Pseudobacteriovorax antillogorgiicola: one gene and its partner. The protein of the gene in region 1 interacts with the protein of each later gene in a pairwise test. Links are inferred from orthologs where the notes say so. Each region holds a gene or a part of one and is shown on either strand. Other genes may lie near its edges. The genes, in order: B9N89_RS13595 and B9N89_RS10805.

The links.
Region 2: the proteins of B9N89_RS13595 (region 1) and B9N89_RS10805 interact in binary tests that used the Escherichia coli proteins (3 or more experiments, as listed by UniProt). The link is inferred for Pseudobacteriovorax antillogorgiicola from one-to-one orthologs.

The regions. Positions count from the first base shown.
Region 1 is NZ_FWZT01000009.1:115,917-125,546, reverse strand. The notes cover bases 3,411-6,294. They hold B9N89_RS13595 (TlpA family protein disulfide reductase), read left to right. Parts: upstream 3,411-4,499; coding sequence 4,500-5,090; downstream 5,091-6,294. Other genes in these bases: B9N89_RS31365 (hypothetical protein), read right to left, coding at 6,098-6,250; B9N89_RS13590 (aldo/keto reductase), read right to left, coding at 5,161-6,072; B9N89_RS13600 (cytochrome c maturation protein CcmE), read left to right, coding at 4,027-4,485; B9N89_RS13605 (heme exporter protein CcmD), read left to right, coding at 3,872-4,024; ccsA (cytochrome c biogenesis protein CcsA), read left to right, coding at 3,411-3,859. Outside these bases: B9N89_RS13630 (hypothetical protein), read left to right, coding at 1-570; B9N89_RS13625 (hypothetical protein), read left to right, coding at 663-1,823; heme ABC exporter ATP-binding protein CcmA, read left to right, coding at 1,827-2,465; B9N89_RS13615 (heme exporter protein CcmB), read left to right, coding at 2,462-3,157; more of ccsA, read left to right, coding at 3,170-3,410; B9N89_RS13585 (hypothetical protein), read right to left, coding at 6,424-7,776; B9N89_RS13580 (RNHCP domain-containing protein), read left to right, coding at 7,912-8,241; tRNA (guanine(46)-N(7))-methyltransferase TrmB, read left to right, coding at 8,712-9,416. UniProt on the Escherichia coli protein: Involved in disulfide bond formation. Catalyzes a late, reductive step in the assembly of periplasmic c-type cytochromes, probably the reduction of disulfide bonds of the apocytochrome c to allow covalent linkage with the heme.
Region 2 is NZ_FWZT01000007.1:53,852-63,532, reverse strand. The notes cover bases 3,787-6,721. They hold B9N89_RS10805 (protein-disulfide reductase DsbD family protein), read left to right. Parts: upstream 3,787-4,324; coding sequence 4,325-6,118; downstream 6,119-6,721. Other genes in these bases: B9N89_RS10800 (patatin-like phospholipase family protein), read left to right, coding at 6,120-6,721; rplX (50S ribosomal protein L24), read right to left, coding at 3,787-3,964. In the rest of the region: ctaD (cytochrome c oxidase subunit I), read right to left, coding at 1-642; coxB (cytochrome c oxidase subunit II), read right to left, coding at 688-1,743; B9N89_RS10815 (cytochrome-c peroxidase), read left to right, coding at 2,141-3,589; more of rplX, read right to left, coding at 3,626-3,786; more of B9N89_RS10800, read left to right, coding at 6,722-7,688; DNA/RNA nuclease SfsA, read left to right, coding at 7,648-8,346; maiA (maleylacetoacetate isomerase), read left to right, coding at 8,365-8,997; B9N89_RS10785 (lytic transglycosylase domain-containing protein), read right to left, coding at 9,008-9,681. UniProt on the Escherichia coli protein: Required to facilitate the formation of correct disulfide bonds in some periplasmic proteins and for the assembly of the periplasmic c-type cytochromes.

The DNA of each region.
Region 1 (9,630 bases):
CCTCTTGGTAAGTTCGACAACGCCGAGAACATTCGCAGCCCTATCTATTCATGCGAAGCGTCTCACGAGCATGGTCAGCGAAAGATAGTTCTGACATTTTTCGATGGCAGGAAATGGTATATTCCGTTGCCAGATCAAGACACCTTGGTCGAGGGCAAAAAAGAAGAAAAGAACCTATTTGTTCGGGTCATGACCACCAATAAGGACGGCGAGGCTGAAGCTGAAGATGCCAGTACCTCAACGACTATTACCCAGGAAGATGTTAAGCGAAAACATGCAATCCTGGCCCTCAAGCTATCTGGAAAATACAAAGAAGAGGAAAAGAAGCAATACACCTTTCTCGTTCAACCCTGGGAAGCTTACGAAATGAATTCAGGCCGCGTGATGGAGGTAGGTGGCCCATTGGGGCTCAACGGGACCTGCCGCTACCGCTTAAAAGGAGCTAGGTTTGATGAAGAAAGCGGGGTTGTGGAGTGCTTTAATACCGACAACTATGACGCATTATACGCTCACATGACCTGTTCATCCGAGCTTCCCGAATACCCCAAGAAGCCCGCTCAAGAGAAGTAATAGTTCCAAGAAAATCGACTGTTAAGAATTCCTTGCAACCTTCCGATAGGTGGCGCGAAGACAAGACGACTCGAAACGCAAATACGGTGCTGATGAAATATACTTTACGAATAAATTTCATAGGCTTAGTTTGGCTAACCGCCAGCATAAGTCATGCTCAAACCAGCGAATCTGCTGTGCAAAGAGCCCTGCTCGACGACGCGCCGTGGTCGTCTGCTCGGGCCTCAGCGATGGCTGGAGCCATTAGTCCCATTGCCAACGGAATCGATGCAGCCTACTACAACCCTGCCGCAATCGGAGGCATCCGTAGCCAAGGATCTAGGCCTGCCATTCATCGTCTTTACTTTCCTTACTTCGCGGCAGCAGTCAACGAGGACACGGTCAAACTCAACGATGATCTCAGTAACGCTGGGGACCTGAACGATCCGGCAATCGTCGAGCAAATTCTGAGAGCCCGCGATGGCAATCGCCAATACGGAAGGCTCTCAGTTATTCCGAGTATCACATTTTGGCGAACAATGCTGTCGTTCGTCTATGACACCCAGATGGCTGCCGCTTCGATCGACGAAAGCAGCGACGAAATCGACGTGCATTCTCGCACCGAGTTTGGGCCTAGCCTTGGATTTAGTTTTGCAACCAATGATCGTACCTTCGCCCTTGGCCTTTACCTCGCTTATCTAGAACGAGAAGAAATCCAAACCACGCTGCCTTTTGCCACACTGAACGACCCTGATCTTAGAAAGAGTGCATTCAAAGACGGCAAGGCCAAGTATACCGGCATGCCTATCCATTTAGGAACTCTATGGACCATATCGAAAAAATGGAATCCAACCCTATCCTTAGCCTTTCGCAATGTGGGGACGACAAAATTCAGAGCTTCCGATACTAATAACGAAGACCTCGAAGTGGAAGAGGATATGACTCTTGGGTTCGGTCTTAGCCCTGCACTCGGCAAGTGGGGGTTTCTAAGTTTCACTTTAGAAGCCAGCCGCCTCACAGATTCAGACTTAGCGACAGCTAAGAAGCTGAGAACTGGACTCGAATTTTCCGTGGGAGATCGATTCGGTAGCGATGCGGGTTTAAGCCTTCGCAGCGGCTATAACAATGCCGGGCTTTCCTACGGACTCGGGTTCAATCTAGGTATCCTCGGCTTAAACGGGTCGTCCTTTGCCGAAGATGTTGGTGTTAACAACAAGCGCGTGATAGAACGTAGATACGTTGTGAATTTCGCGGTCAATGTAGCGGATTTTTAGCTGATGCTCCAAGTCAAGAATTTAAATTTTGGATATAAGTTTCGCCCCATATTGAGAGGGGTTGGCTTTGAATTGAAACCTGGTGAGTTGCTACATATCACTGGCCCGAACGGCTGTGGCAAGACGACTCTAATGAGCATTCTCGCTGGCCTTATTCGTGAGACTGGGGGTACGATCACTTATGTTCACGAGGGCCAAGCCTGTAAAGACCGCAGGTCATACATCGAGTACCTTCCCGCAGAGGCCAACGGCCTTTACGGAAAGATGGATGCCATGGATAATCTAAGATTTTGGATGAGTCTCCGTGGGCACCCTACTCAGGACCAAACTATCGTCGATGAGCTAAAGATGTGGAGCCTCGATCACCCTCTAATCCGTAAAAATTTCCCTGTAGAAAAGTTCTCCACGGGCATGAAGCGCCGGCTTTCATTAGCCCGAGTGCACCTGTCTAATACTCCGGTTTGGCTATTGGACGAGCCACTCTACGGACTCGATATCAAAGGCATCGAACAATTTCAGGCAATCCTGCGAGAACATCTCGACCGCGGTGGCTCCGCAGCTGTGGTGAGTCACGATACGGCTCCCCTTCAGCCTTTCAACCCCACTGAATACCGGATCGAAAAAAGGGAGGTCAAAGGATGACCACATTCCTCAATCAAATGCGCGCCTTGTTAAGTCAAAGCCTTAAAGTCGAGTGGGCGACACCTGAGCGATGGTTATCGCCATTGTTATTCGCTATCACGGTTTTGGTTTTGTTTTCCTTTGCTGTGGGCCAACTCGAAGGCCCTGAAGTCGCCCACCTATTAGTTGCGGAAACCTTTTTAACTGCTTTCTTTTCACTCCAGATCAGCTTTTCGCGATCGTTGGACCCAGATATGCAGGATCGGGTATTCGACGTGCTCCGAACCTACCCGATTTCATCGTCAGCGTGGTTTCTTGGCAAGTACCTTCTGGTCTTGGTAATGGGAACACTGATACTAATCCCGACCATGATCCTATCCAGCTTTTTCTACGCCAAGAGCGGAGTTTCTCTAGTAGATTGGTCCCTTATCGGAGTGGCATTAACGGCACTTGCTGGAATGTCGGCCCTAGGGGTTTTACTTTCGACAATGACCATGCGTTCGGGCTCGAAGCAGATCCTCTACCCGCTTCTTTACTTCCCTTTGACAACCCCTGTCTTGCTATCAGCAGTGGAGTCTTCAAAGGCCATATTAATAAAAAACGAAAGCCTAGACATGCTGCTTAGCTCATGGCTCGGCTTACTTATTATATTTGGTATCATTTATTTCACATTGGGCCTTTTGCTCTTTGGTGAACTTGTCAAGGCTGAATAAAAGGGGACTATCATGACACAAGAATCGGATAAGAAGCACTTGATCGCAGGCATCGGCGTGTTTGCGCTCTTGGCTGTGAGTTGGGTTTGGGCCCTAAAGTTCACTCCGCCCGAGGAACATATGGGAGAGGTCTACCGGATTATCTACCTCCACGTTCCTTCAGCGTTCGCGGCATTTTTCTCGTCCTTTGTGCTTCTCGTGGTCAGCATCTGGGCCTTAGTGAAGAAACAGTCGGGTGCTCCCCTTGTAGCAAAAGCATCTGCGGAAGTTGGTCTCATTTTTACAATTCTAACTCTAGCAACAGGCTCTATCTGGGGTCGCCCCACTTGGGGTGTCTGGTGGGATTGGGATGCACGGTTGACGACAACTCTTATCCTGGCGTTGCTCTACTGTGGCTACTTAATCTTATATAGCTCACTCCACCCTGGCCCACAGAGGAATAAAATTTGCGCCGCACTTGGCATCTTGATTGCCGCCGACGTGCCTATTATCTATAAGAGCGTCACGTGGTGGCGAACCCTTCATCAGCCACCTACAATCATGCGCCGCGGCGATTCTACGATGGCACCAGAAATGCTATCGGCATTGCTATTCGCTTTGGCAGTGATGATTCTCGTAGGCGGCTTTCTAGTTTACCAACGCTATAAGAATCTCATGATCAGTGAAGAACTCGAACGTTTATCATACGAACAGACACCCTAAAGGAGGCAGACTATGAGCCCATACGGAGAAGGCATAGATCCCGTACCGTTTATCGCTGGCGCTTATGGAGTCGCTGTATTACTCATAGGCGGATTTACTATTTGGCTAGTAACACAACGACGACAACTACGTATCTTGCAAGAAGCAGTGAAAAGAAAGGACTAAACATGAAGCAATCATATTTAAAATGGATTATCGGTGTATTTGTTATTATCGTTGCCGCAGCAGCAGGTTCCATGCTGAACTTCGGCGATAACGTGGTCTACTTTTACACCCCAAAGGAAGCCTTAGCACAGTCAGATGAGCTTTCTGTTAAAACGATCAAGGTCGGTGGCATGGTTAAAGCTGGGTCCGTCGACTGGCAACCCACTGACATCAAACTAGCCTTCACCCTATCGGACATGAAAGGCTCTGAAATCACCATCAACCATAATGGCACGCCACCTGATATGTTCAAGGAAAATCAAGGGGTCGTGGTGGAGGGCCGGATTTCTTCTGATGGCAAGCAAATGGTAGCAAAGCGCTTGATGGTGAAGCACTCGGAAGAGTATAAAAAACCTGACGATCATAGTAGTATGAACAAGGCACTGCTTGAAGAGTCAATTTTTAAGAATGAGAAGTACTGAGAAGGAGGCCAAATATGGCTGACCAAGAGGTTAAAGTCCCCGGTAAGAGCCGCAAGCATATAATCCTGAGCATCGGTATGATCGCTATTGGGATTGGCTTTGTTATCATGCTTCGCAAAGGGCTTGATCTCAACCCTAACCAGATTCCATCTGCCCTACTGAATAAGCCAGCCTTGGATTTTAAGGCTGAATGGCTTCAGGGTAGGCAGTATATGAACGAAACTAACGAAGAATACTTCGACCTCAAAGATTTCAAAGGCCAAGGACTCATCCTAAACTTCTGGGCAAGCTGGTGTTACAGCTGTCGCGCAGAAGCTCATGACTTCGAAAGGTTTTGGAAGGCCTACCAGGATAATGGTGTCAAAGTTGTGGGTGTTGCCATTCAGGATACTCCTGAAGACGCCCGCCGCTTCGCAGCCCAGTATGGTAAGACCTATATCCTGGGTTTAGACACTGACGGCTCGGCAGCTATCAACTATGGTGTCACAGGTGTTCCCGAAACCTTCGTTATCAATTCAGAGGGAATGATTCTGCACAAAGAAGCTGGCCCCGTCTCTGAAGCTAAGCTTCAAGAATTCGCGGCAATGCTAAATCAACCCCAGTAATGACCTTCTATTGAGGCCATCGTCTTCGGTGGCCACTCCTTTTCTTTATTTGAGGTCTGTGAGACCAGATTTAAGGAACCTCACGTCCCGCACCAAGCTCCAGTATCTTATACCAATCGTCCCGCTCCAATTCGATATTTCTAGCCGTGGCCAGGGTATGGATGCGACTCCGTTGGTTCGAGCCGATGATCGGAATGGGCTTTGAAGGGTGGTTCATCAACCAAGCCAAGGCAAGGGTCGCCACGTCGCACTGATATTTTTCCGCAATCAACTCTAGCTCTGAACGCACAGGTTTGTGGTCATCCTTGAATAGAGCACCACCGGCCAATGGCGACCAGACCATAGGCAACATCTTCAAACTTTGGCATTGATCGAGCGTTCCGTCCCATAGGGGATCTTGCGCGAGCACACTCAATTCAATTTGATTGGCAGCAAGGGGCTGGCTCAATTCGCGATTGAGGTATGTAACTTGATCAGGTCTGAAGTTCGATACTCCTACCGCCCGCACTTTCCCACTGGATACCAACTCATTTAAGGCCGCACCAGTTTCTTGCAGATTCATATATGGATCGGGTCTATGGATAAGGAATAAATCAATCACATCCAGACTCAAGGTCTGAAGAGATTTTTCTGCGGCTTGGATCAGATACTTGTAGCTCGTATCATAGGATTTCACCTGGCGATCGGGAAACTTTGCCGACTTCAGCTTGATACCAGCCTTGGTCACCACTTGAATTTGAGACTTTAGCGAAGGAACATCCTTCAGGACCTTGCCAAAGGCAGCCTCACACTCATAGTCACCATAGATATCGGCATGATCGAAGGTGGTAATGCCAAGCTCAAGGCAAAACTCGATGCGCTTGCGAATCACTTCGCTAGGATCGCCATCGATTCCTTCTAAGATTCGCCATACCCCATAGGAGAAAGCTTTGGGTGAAGTGTCCCACTTGGATTCACTGCAACCTCCAAACCTAGCAGGCAAGAGCCTGTTAGGTTTAACATGTCAATTAGTCAAGCCAGCCGGTGACATCCATGACAAACCCTAAGGTGTAGGCTCCGATCAAAAAGGGAGCAACCAAGCCAAGAAAGAAGGCTACCGGTAGGAACGTAATAAAATCTGAAACTGATTCGATCCGAAAATCATCACTTGAAAAGATCATGGTATCTTCCTCTTCAACGAAAAAAAGCCTCCGCATCCTATACCTGCTGGAGACATGATTCAATACCAAACCCGAGCCAAGCACTGCTTAGCGTGAGTCAAAGGACATCAGGCCTATCATACGTGGCTGAGAATCATTTGCCAACGGCTGACCAAGAGCAGGTAGCCCGCATATTAGTTAAGAGAGAAATTGAGGCTTTTAACCGTCCAAGTGGGATAGCTATTAATCCGGTCAATGGTACTTGCTACTACCTGAGCGGTGTAGGTTTGAGTATTATCCAGGATGCCTGAAGGAATTGAGAAGGTATCAACAGTACCTGCGACAGATTCTGAACCATAGATCTTGACCCCCTGGGCATCGAAGACGTGCACGGACCAACTGTAGTTTTCTGCTACTGAAAACGGCGATCCCGATTTGGTAACCGTACTGGTGGTACTGTCAAAAGAACCACTAACCACTCCCGAAGTTAGGGATGGGAACGAATAGGGATAGGACCAAGCCACCGCACTGGTGTCTGTCACTGTAAAAAATATAAGCTGGTTGGCTTTCGGGCTCTTTCCAGACCCCAGATTCACCGATCGCGCATAGAGAAGATCGTCACTGTTACCATCCTCACTGAGACCATCGTCTAGCAACGTTCGATCCCAAGCGGTGGTTGACGTTTGATCGTCGGTGGTAACATTGGCAGTAGCATCCTCCAGCAGAATGTCTGGCCCGGCAATGGCGATAGTATCGATACTGCCGGTGCTACTTGCTTTGGCGCTGAGGATGAGACTGGATGCCAAGCTTGAGTCAGATTGAACCTCTTGAATCACCTGAACTGCAACAAACTCAAGATCTTGGCTGAAATACAGCTCACCAATAGACTGGGACAAGTCAGCAATATCGTCGCCGTTGGCGTCGGTATCGTAGACATCGATGGTTTCGTCACCATCGTCATCATCATCGTACCAGTTGATGATTCCATCCCCATCCAGGTCGAAATCGGTGCTATTATCGATGCCGTCGGCATCAGTGTCCGCAAGACCCAATGAAATGGCATCGAGCCCGTCCGGGATCAAATCCGAATCACTATCGCCGGCGGTGTTTGCTGTCCAGGCTATGCTCGAAGTATCCGAAAATTTTATCACCGGCCCCTGGTGAACCAGTGACGGGATGGTCACGAGATTACTTGTGAAGTACTGAAAGATGGTGCCAGTGGTCGTACCAGGGGAGGTCAAGACCGCAGAGAGCCTATACTGAGGGTCCAGCAAAACAATGGTTTGGGGTTGGCTGAGCCTGACGTTTTCAATCTCATAATTTCCGAGAGAGCCAAGGACACCAAATTGAGATAGACCGCTATCCCGCTCCACAAAAACAATCACCCAACTAACCATCTCAGACTGACTGCCTGAAGAACTCTTCACAACTCCAGACACGGTGACACCTGTGCTCGTGCCAGTACTTCCTCCGCCCGAGCTACCACTGCGGCAAGACAGGATACAAACAGCTATGGTGATCAGATAAACGATAAGGGGTTTTGACATCCTTGCCAGTCCTTGCCAAGTGGGTGGTAGTAGAAGTTTTCGGAACTTATCCCATAATATTTAGGTGTCTTATTTGACAGGTTAGAGCTTTTGCCGTAAAACCCTTGAGAATTGGGTCTGGCAGGAGGCTTCTAGGTGATAAACCAACAGAATTTCAAGAAAATCAATGAAGAGTTTAGCTGTGAAAACTGCGGCAAGAAGGTCCCCCTCTCGGAGAAGACCTGTAGAAACCACTGCCCCTATTGCCTTTACTCCAAACATGTCGACAAGTTACCAGGCGATCGAGCCAATCCGTGCCGTGGGCTTTTGAAACCCATTGGGTACCATTTTCATTCAAAAAAAGGCCTCATGATCGACTTCAAATGCCAGCGCTGTGGGGAAAAGACGCGTAACATCGCCCTCTTAGAGGATGGCATCCAAGGGGATGACTACGATCAGATCCTTGCCCTAACTCCTAGAAAATAATCATAAATGCTTCATTGACATCCCATGAGAAACCCTTTAAATATGCTCTCCCAGGTGTCGCCAGCTTATGCTGGTTGGACTATCGCAGTACGCTGAGGAAAGTCCGGACTTCATAGGGTAGGATGCTGGCTAACGGCCAGGCGGGGAAACCCGACGGCAAGTGCAACAGAAAGTAAACCGCCTCTCTCGGGAGGTAAGGCTGAAACGGTGAGGTAAGAGCTCACCAGCAGTTCTGGTAACAGACTGGCTAGGTAAACCCCATCCGAAGCAAGGCCAAGCAAAGGGTGCAACCTTAGAGTTGCAGTGTTGACCCGACATGCCCTTGGGTAGGTCGCAAGGAGGCAGTTGGCAACAGCTGTCCAAGATTAATGATAGTCTCGGCGAGTTTCGGCTCGCTACGACAGAATCCGGCTCATAGACCGGCTAAAGGCTGCGCTTCACCTGGGACTCAAGACTACATAGGACAACTCATGCCGATTCGAATTGAAGATCCATTTCACGACCCCACACAGAATTTAAACACCGATGTGAATCCATTCCTGAGCAAGATGCGCGAAGGTATGGAAAATGGATCTCTACCTGTGCTTTACGGACCACGACTCAAGCCTCTCCAGGGAGCTTGGCGCTCTGAGTTCGCCAACACCATGGCAAAGCCGCCTGAGGACCTAGTCTTAGAAGTTGGTTCTCACAAGGGCGAAGTATTAAAAAAAATGGCTGCAAATCACCCAGACACGGGATTTGTGGGTGTTGATATCACCTTCAAACGAGTCGTGACCCTCGCGGAAAAAGCCCAGACCCTTGGCCTCCATAACCTGCGCAGCCTCCTATGCAATGGCCGCGCTTTGGAGCAGGTCTTTGAAGAATCAGAACTCAGCGGAGCATTGATTTTCTTTCCTGACCCATGGGCGAAGAAAAAACGGCAACAAAAAAATAGGCTGATCAACCACGAATTCCTGCTTGGCCTTAAGAAGATCTTAAAGCCAGGAGCGTTCCTTTGGTTCAAAACGGACCACAAACCATATTTTGACCAAGTTCTACCAATCGCCGCCGACCTATTCGCCATAGAGCCTGCGCCTCAAGGGATTCCTAGCGAGATTTATACCTCCCGCTTCGAGCGTCACTTCACCGAGCAAGGGCTTCCCACCTATGAAATTTGCTGGAGAAATTCCAAATAAGTCAGCAAAGCTTTAGAATAGAGCTAGGCCTTCTGATCGCGAGACCGAATTTGCAATTCCAGCCTAAAGGGACAAGCTTAAAGCCCCACACGATTCTGCCGAAGAGATCGGCAGTTCGACACCAAGGATCATTATGTCTCAGGCATCGAAACAAGAATCTAAAATCATTGACCTTTTCAATCCTGAGTCAGCAAGCGAGCCGACCCTTAGGGAA
Region 2 (9,681 bases), on another replicon or contig:
GAGAAGGGCGACGGTAATCACTGGCAGTGAAAGCATCAAAAGTACCTGAGTCACCAAAGTCGTCCAAATGAACATCGGCATTTTGAGAAGGGTCATGCCCTTACAGCGCATGTTAAGGATGGTTACAAAGAAGTTAACGGACGCGATCAGGGACGCTAAACCAACCACCTGCAAGCCCATGGCCCAAAAGTCGGCAGACTTGTCTGGGGTGTACTGAAGAGAGGTAAGGTTTGCGTAGCCAAACCATCCGCCGCGAGGCGCTTGGTCCACAAGGAAGCCAAAGTTCAGAAGGAATCCACCAAAGAGGAAGATCCAAAAACTTAGGGCGTTCAAGCGAGGGAAAGCAACGTCGCGAGCACCGATCATGATCGGTGTGAGATAGTTAAAAAAGGCGGCACTTAGAGGCATGACGAACAAGAAGATCATGGTCGTACCATGCATCGTCACCATACTGTTAAAGGTACGTGCTGTGATAAAATCGTTATTCGGTACGAGAAGCTGCGTTCTCATGAGCAGTGCTTCCACACCACCGAAAATTAGAAAGAAGAAGGCAGCCAAGGCATACATGATGCCGATTCGTTTATGGTCGACTGTGGTTATCCAGCTCCACAGTCCTGTTTTGGGAGAGCTTGAACTACTCATATCGCTAAAAATTCCTCCTGAGAGCAATACGTCATCGAACGTTTATTAATAAGTCTTTGCGGTTGAGTTCTGCAGATACGCTGTCAGAGCTTCAATATCTTCATCTGTGAGCTCGAAGCCCTCACCAAAAATCATCAAACTACCTGGCTTGACGTTTTGATATGGAGGCTTGCTATCAACAGAATCACGCAACCACTCGTACATGCCTTCCTTGTCATTGGGCAAAGTTCCCGCAGCTAGCATGCGACGGCTACCGAAGTTGGTAAGGTCAGGACCGACTCTACCCTGTGCTGTTGTGCCTTCGATCGCATGACAAGTGAAGCAAGTTTTTGACATGAACAGTTCCTGGCCTTTTTTCTCAAGCGCCGTTGTGACTGTCGGTGGGGTCTGAGCAACTTTAGTCCAGGCATCGAACCTTTCTTGAGGCAGGACCACAGCTTGGTAGCGCATGCGAGCATGAGACAGACCGCAAAGCTCAACGCAATGGCCTTGATAGTAATCGCCATTCTCAGCATCTTCTACAGCAGGAGTTGTGTACGTGATGTAGTTGGTTTCACCGGGTAGGTTATCAACTTTTCCACCCCAGCGAGGAATCCAGAAACTGTGGATGACGTCAGCTGATGTTAGCTCGATTGTGACGTGTTTTCCTTCTGGAACATACATCTCGTTCGCGGTTGTAATCCCAAGATCGGGATACTTGAATTCCCACCACCACTGGTGAGCAATGGCTTGAATCTTCAAGGTATCCTTAGGTGGCTCTTCAAAGCGCGAAAGGATCAATTGCACGGTCGGAATAAAGATAAAGATTAGGAGTACGATCGGAATCAATGTCCACAAGACTTCTAGCTTATGATTACCATGAATCTGCTCCGGAATCCTCGTGTCTCCTTCTTTTTCCCTAAATTTCCAAATTGCGTAGCAGAAGGGAATTGCCACCGCGAAAAAGACAAAAGTCACGATGACTGTCGTGAGGAGGTAAAGTTCGTTAATCTGTGCGCCCCACTCCGTCACACTATGCACGGTAGTCATGGGAAGCTTTTCAAAGCACGAGGTTAAACTGAAGAGAAAGCTGAAGGTTAACAGAATCTTTAACCATCTCATGGGATGTTTCATGGGCCAGACCTACTCCGTTAAATATGGGGAAACCAACGACGAAACACGGCAAATATGGAGATCTGCCGCTATCTTAACCGAGATTTGTTATAATAAGTAAAAGATTAGTGCAAGGAGTAAGAGGTCTTACCGGTACTTTGCTCTGTCTCTACGTCAACAAACCTCGGCCCAAGCCCATCAGCACAAAGAGAATAAGACTTCGATCCTGACCCCCCTTACAGGAAACCCACTACGAAACCACTAGTTTTTCTATGTCCCATAGGCTTGTTGTGCCTATTATATACATTCCCACCGATTAATCTGCAAAAAATATGCGCCGCAATCTTGCCAATTACTTGCTTCGATACTACAAGCACAATGAAGACTTTGACTGACTTGAGGCCTTATGAAAGCAAAGCAAATGTTCAACCCGTACCTAGCTGCGACGCTAGCGATCCTGACTTATATTTATTGGCCAGATACGGCTGGATTTTGGCAGAGTCCAGAGCGCCAGCAACTCAGTCAACAAGATCTTGTGCGCCAGGCTCGATCACTCCGCATTGCTCCACCCGAGATCAATGATCGGCAGCGTCAACTAGCGCAACTTGGACAACGACTCTTTTTCGATCACCGCTTTTCAGCCGATGGCTCGGTGTCTTGCAGTTCTTGCCATAAGCCGGAGCTAGACTTTACCGATGGTCTAAAGACCGCTGCAGGCATGGGTACAACCGACCGCAATACGCCAACACTTATCAATGCCTATCTTTTAGAATGGTTTTTTTGGGATGGCAGAGCGCACTCATTGGAAACCCAAGCCAAGGGCCCTATCGAAGCAAGGCTTGAGCATGGCAGCAACCGTGGCCAAGTTGCCCAGACTATCGCTCTTCATTATAAAGAATCTTATGAAGCTCTCTTCGATCCTATTTCAGTGGAGCTGGAACACCTACTTAAGTCGCCACGATTCCATGCTTCACCAAACCCTAAGGCTAAGACAAACATGAGCCAGCGCCTGGCAAGCTATGGAGTGGCCACACTTTCCGATTTTTCGTTACAAACTGAGTTCATTCAAGCGGCGGCTGATCAAAAGATGTCACCCTACGCTTGGTTTTCCCAAACTATGCTCCACTCAGAAAGTCCGCCTTCAGATTGGATTGCTGCTTATCAGGGCCTTAGCCCAAACCTTCAGAAAGAGCTGGACCAGATATTCTTAAATTTCGCTCGCGCCGTTGCAGCCTATCAAAGAACAATTTATGCGGTGAATAGCCCCTTCGATCAATTTTTGGCAAAGCTTGGGGACCAAAAGCAAGCACCCCAAGGTTTTCACTCATCATTTGGAGAAGAGCAGTGGCAAGGGTTCAAAGTTTTCGCCGAGAGTGGCTGTATCAATTGCCACAACGGCCCCCTCTTGAGCGACCAACAGTTTCACAATATAGGCTTACCAAGCCACGCTAAACTTGACATTGGTCGGGCTAGAGGCCTGCTTCTTGCCCAAACATCCCCTGTTCCCTGCGAGGCCATCGAGCCACAAGACCGGGAGGCATGTATGGAACTTAGGTATGCCGATCTAGAAAACTTTGAAGTCATGGGGGCCTTCAAGACACCAACCCTTCGCAATTTAGCAAAAACCAAGCCCTATATGCATGATGGTCGGTTTGACAGTATTGATCAAGTTCTTGATCACTATGAAGATCACGATCAAGAGCCAGCGATTGGCCATCGCTCGGAATCGATCCCTCGTTTCCAGTGGAGTGATGAAGAGAGACAACAGCTCAAGCTGTTCCTCGAATCCCTACAGTCTGAATGGAACATCCTTCAGGTGAGTCGCCAAGAAACCAACAAAAAAAGCGCGGGCTAAACCCACGCTTTTTTCATGTGCTATTTGATTCGGAACTTAGCTTAGGACTGTTCCAGAAGCCTTTGCAAAGCGTACCTTTTTGCCGTCCTGCAACTTGTAACCAACGCGAGTCGGCTTCTTCGTTTTAGGATCTACAAGGGCTACGTTGCTAATATCAAGAGGCATGGCCTTGTCTAGGATTCCACCTTCTTCGCTGGTTGTACCAGGACGAGTGTGTCTCTTAGCTAGGTTTACGCCGCCAACGTAGACTTTACCTGACTTGCGGCTAACGCGATCGATCTTACCAGTTTCGCCTTTAGACTTACCTGTAAGAACAACGACTTCGTCGCCTTTTACCAGTTTACACTTTACTTGATACTTGGTTTGTTCTGCCATCTTGCGCTTCCATTACGTTTTTTAATATGTTTGCGTATTAAATGATCCCTAAGCTTCTCGAACCAATACACGCAAGGGAAATCATCTACTACGCAATCAAAGCCGAGAAGTCAAGCCAGGATTCCTGAAATTGGCCTCCAACCATCACCTTTTGACCAATCCAAGCCGACTCACTAGTTCATTTGCATAATAAGGGCTCGATGTAGACGAAAAATGTCACTTTTCATGGTCTGCTACGAATCATTAATCAGAACGATCCTGAGCCCAAAGGCACAAATTAATGCAGGGGTTTAGAAGACTCTTAAACTTTCCGATATATGCTGGCGAAGCTGCCCGTTAACCTTGAGGAAGAGAATCTCCATGCTGCGAAAATCAATGCTTTTATTGACAACAGCCCTGTTTCTAATGGTCCCGTCTTCGTCCGCTTTTTCCCAATTCACTGGAGATCTTGGGGATCAAACAGTGGATCTCGACCTAAAGCCAACGGATGTCATCCTCTGGTCAGGGGTCGACGCACGGATCAACCAGGCTGGCGTCATTGAGCTAGGCCTTAGGCTCGAAACTCGCCAAAATTTCACGATTTATGCCGATAAACTCAAGGTAGAAGGTCCTGAAGGGACTAAAATCATAAACAAAAGCTTGCCTGACACCCGACGTCAGGTAGACCCTGTGAACGGCGGCATGGTGGATGTCTTTTTTGGTGGGGATTTTATCTTTCAATTTTCGAGCCTTGAGCCCTATCAGGCAGCTACATTTCCGGTTCAAGTGACCTTCCTTGGCTGTACTGAGCGCATCTGCCTGTTTCCTTATACGCTGAACTTAGAGTTACCTGTCTTTAAGGATGAAACCGAAGTCATCGCCGCTGTGAAGACCAACGATCAGATCACAGAGGGTTCTTGGACTGCCACAGAGGGTAGCGTAGAAGAAGAGTTTGCTCAAAAACTGGAGCAAGGAGCGCTGCCTTTATGGCTACTCCTGATTGTCGTGTTTTTGGGTGGGCTCGCCACCAACTTAACCCCATGTGTGTTTCCGATGATACCAATAACTATTCGGCTTCTAGGCCGCCAAGGAGAGACAGCTAAGTCTAGTTCAATCCTATACGCTCTTGGCATCGTCGTAACTTATACTGCGATAGGAAGCATCGTGGCGGCCACGGGTGGCCTGTTCGGTTCTCTACTTGCGAATCCAGTGGTCAATGCCGCCTTCGGTATCTTGTTCATCGGCCTCGGGCTAAGCATGCTTGGTTTCGTAAATTTTGCCAAATTGCAAACAATAGGTAACCAGCTAGGAAGTGGAAAATCTTCACGGCTGAACACCTTCCTGATGGGAACAGGTGCCGGGCTAGTGGCAGCACCTTGTACGGGCCCAATTCTAGGCGCTCTTCTGATCTACTCCGCCAAGCTCAACGACCCTCGGCTATCTCTGGGACTGTTTACACTGTATAGTATCGGCTTTGCTTTGCCATATGTATTCCTGGGTATGGCAGCTTCCAAGGTTACTAAACTCCAGGTTTCTCCGAAAATTCAAGTCGGTGTAAAGGTCGCTTTTGCAGGTATCATGTTTGCCTTGGCCCTATACTACCTGAAAACCCCTGCTTACCAGCTCTTGCAACCGGTTCAAGGATACTGGCAGCACGTTGCGATCGGCTCATTTATCGCATTTGGTGTTCTATCCTTCTTAGTGGCGGGCGTGTTGCGCCAGGAAAACAATAAAGGACTGATCACTCTGCCCACGGCCTTTTTAGGTATCGCCCTATTTGGAGTGGCGCAAATTCTCACCGGCGGCAACGTTACAGCAAAGCTAGACTGGTTAAAAACTGAGACTGCAGGCTACGAAATGGCGGCGGAAAAGAATTTGCCAGTACTCGTTGATGGTTGGGCCGATTGGTGTGTAGCCTGTCGCGAGATGGATGCCACGATTTTCCAGGACCAAGAGGTTATTTCTGAGCTGCAAAAAAACTGGGTATTGATTAAGCTGGATCTAACAGAAATCAACGATGAGAACGAAGCTCTGGTGGAAAAGTATAATATGCCAGGCTTACCGACATTAGTCCTTGTGCCCAGTAACGGCGACCTTTCCAAGTCAGTGAGAATCGCCGGGGCCGTGAGCAAGGAAAGACTTTTAAAGGAGCTTCGTCAATTCTCTAGGAATTAACATGCTCCAGCATTTGCTCTATATTATTGCTCCCTCTCGACTGGAAGCATTCAAAGCGGCCATGGGTCGCTTAAACGCTGAGCCCTTAAGCGGGCCAGATATCACAGTCAATTTCATGGTCAAGCACCGCCTGCTCGAAGGCATGAGCCTACAAGTTAGCATTCTCACCGATGTCGATGGCGTGACACCATTCTTAAGACAAAACCCTGTTGATCTTCTTATCTATGACGAGCGTGGCCATGAGCTGCCAGACACTCTGGACGCGATTCGCCTGATTCGCTCTGATGTGAAGCAGTTGGCAGAACTTTGGGGCCCTGACTTTCAGTTTCCCATTAGCCGTGTGGTAGTCATACTCAATAAGGGCCAAGACACAGATAATAAGGTCTTTCAACTGGGTCGCCTGAATGTCCGCGATGTGTTGATTGAGCCTCGCAACACGGCGCTTGTTCTCCGCTGGCTGAAAAATATTCTCTATCATGGCATCATTCGTACTGAAATGGTTGGGCTTGCCCTTAGCGGGGGTGCGATTGAAGGCTTTCTCTATCAGATTGGCGTTATTCATGCCTTGAATCAGGCGATGATCAACCGCAACCTGCAAGACGTCGACGTGGTATCTGGAGTGAGCAGTGGCTCCATAGCTGGTTCTATGGTGGCCAACAAGATTCCGGTGATCGAAATCTTACGATCACTTCACGCAATGGATGCAGAGGTTCAACCACTGAAGCTTAGCACTCTTTTTGACTTTGCTGGCCTTCATATCCTCAGGCGGTTTGCCAAAGTATGGCTTTCCATGCGCACCACGCCACTATCCCAGTGGCTTTCAAACCTAGCCCGCAGTGTTCCCACTGGCTTTTTCAAAGGCAACAAGCTTGAAGAGTACTTCGAGACCACTATCACACAGTATGGTAAAGGCCCTAAGTTCAGTGACTTAGAGGGCATTCAGCTGTATATCGGGGTCACCGATCAAGATAGTTTCAAACACGTAACTCTAGGTAAGCCGCCTCTCCATGATATAAATATTAGCGCAGCCATTCGCGCCTCGGCAGCACTGCCGCCACTTTACACTCCCAAGTCCATCAAAGGACGGAATTACATCGACGGCCAGGTGACGAGAAGTTGCAATCTAGAGTCGGTGGTAGAGGCTGGAGCCCGATTGATATTCATTATCGATCCATTGAAGCCATTTAAAACCAATACAGCAGGCTCAACGGACAAAGAAGGTGGGTTCTACGGCATCGTACAGATGGTTAAGGCGCTTGTTTCAACTCGATTCGACGCATCTCTCAAGGCGATGAGTGAACGATATCCCGATGTTGACTTTATGGTGTTTCAGCCTGATGACCAATGCGCTAAGCTCATGTCCGGCTCGCCGCTCCGTGCTAAGTTTCGCACGGAAATTATTCAGCTTGCCTACGAGGGCACGCTACGCAAGCTTCGCGAGCGCCACAATGTCTATAATGCCATCATGAGCCGTTACGGATTTCACCTTCGCACCGAAGAGGAGATTCGCAGCTTAGAAGGAAGTTATTTTGAGATTCTCGAGCCCACTGGTTCAAGGAACCCTGATTAAACGCTACAAACGATTTCTTGCCGACGTCACCCTGGACGACGGCTCTGTGATTACGGCTCACTGTGCAAATACAGGTAGTATGAAAACCTGCGGCGATCCCGGAGACCGCATCGCGCTCCGCTACGACCCCAACCCAAAGCGTAAATTAGCCTATAGTTGGGAACTGACTCACACCAAAGGTGGGTTCATTGGTATTAATACGATGAACCCCAATCGCATTGTCGAAGAAGCTCTGGTGGAAGGCCGAATAGCGGAGTTTGGGGACTACACCAGCATCCGCCGCGAAGTAAAATATGGGGAAAAATCCAGGATCGACTTCTTGCTAGAAGACGACAGTCATCCCGATTGCTATATCGAAGTTAAGAATGTCACTTTGAAAGTGGGGCAACACCTAGCCTTTCCTGATGCTGTCACCAGCCGGGGGCTAAAGCATCTGCAAGAGTTGACAAGGATGGTCGAGCAGGGACATCGCGCCGCATTGCTGTTCGTCGCCAATCGCCCCGAAGGAAACCACGTCGCCATTGCCAACGATATTGATCCTGCCTACGGAGATGGTATTTTAAAAGCCCGCGATGCTGGAGTTGAAATACTGGCTTATCGGGTAAAATCAGACTTGAACGGCATGCGCATCCAAGGCAAGATTCCAGTTCACTTTTGATCGAGGAAGGACTGCGATATGAGCCAGCTGACACTTTACCATTATTGGCGTTCATCCTGTTCCTGGCGTGTTCGCTGGGCTCTTGAGCTTAAAAAGATTCCTTATCAATCAGTCGCTGTAAATCTTCTCAAGAACGAGCAACAAGATCCCGTCTATACACAAAAGTCTCCTGCTGGATTAGTACCATGCCTTGAGTTTGGTGGTCAGTACCTAAGTGAGTCCATAGCGATCTTAGAGTGGCTTGAGGAACGCTACCCGCAGATGCCACTTCTACCAAGAAACCTGTGGGATCGAGCAAAGGTGAGAGAACTCGTTGGACTGATTGCGTCTGACACCCAACCGATTCAAAACTTGAAAGTTCTCAAATTCCGCTCCTCGGATCAAAAAGAGCGAGCTGTATGGGCCAAGCACTTTATTAGCGAGGGACTGGTTGCCTATGAAAAAGCCATCCAAAAAACCGTTGGGACCTACAGCTTTGGCGGGCAGATCACCTTTGCTGATCTTTGCTTGATACCCCAAGTCTACAATGCGCACCGCTTTAATGTTGATATGAATCAGCTACCTTACTGTGAGGCCATCTACCAAAGATGCCTGAAGCTCCCAAGTTGTGACGCTGCAGCCCCTCATAATCAGCCTGGAGCCCAGCCTTAAACATTAAGCCCTATCGTGTTAATTCTTGAGGCCTCTCTCCAGCCTTTGCGAGTTCGATAGACTTTGGAGCCAGAAAGTCCATAAACGGACTCGGCTCATTGGCATCGCGATACCAGCGTTTGTAATAGAAGTAGTTACGCATCACAAGCTTCACGTAGGCACGAGTCTCGCGATACGGAATTCGCTCGATGTAGGCTAAAGTATCGCTGGCATCGATATTGGCCATCCATTTTTCAGTTGCCGTTGGGTTTGCGTTGTATGATGTGAGCACATGAATCGGATTCTTGTACTTTTTAAACAAGCGATAAACGTGGTGAATCCCCAAAGCTAAGTTCGCTTCAGCCTCATAGATCCTCTTTTTTCGTGCTTTATTGATAAGTGCTTTACGGTGCTTGTTAGGAACGTAGCCCCGCTGCAAGCTCCGGGCTTCCAGCCTGGCTGTCGCTGGCATCAACTGCATGAGCCCCGCCGCCCCTACTGGAGATCGAGCTTGTGGGTTGAATACACTTTCCTGACGGATGATAGCAAAGACATAGTCTGGATCGACATCCAATCGCCTTGCATAGCTCTGCACTGTATCAGCGTATGCCTTCGGAAAGAGCAGCCGCTCCATGCCCCTGGGCAGCGAATGCCGAAACGCTCTTGGTAGGTTGACAAACTTTTTGATCGAGGCCAACCAATCCC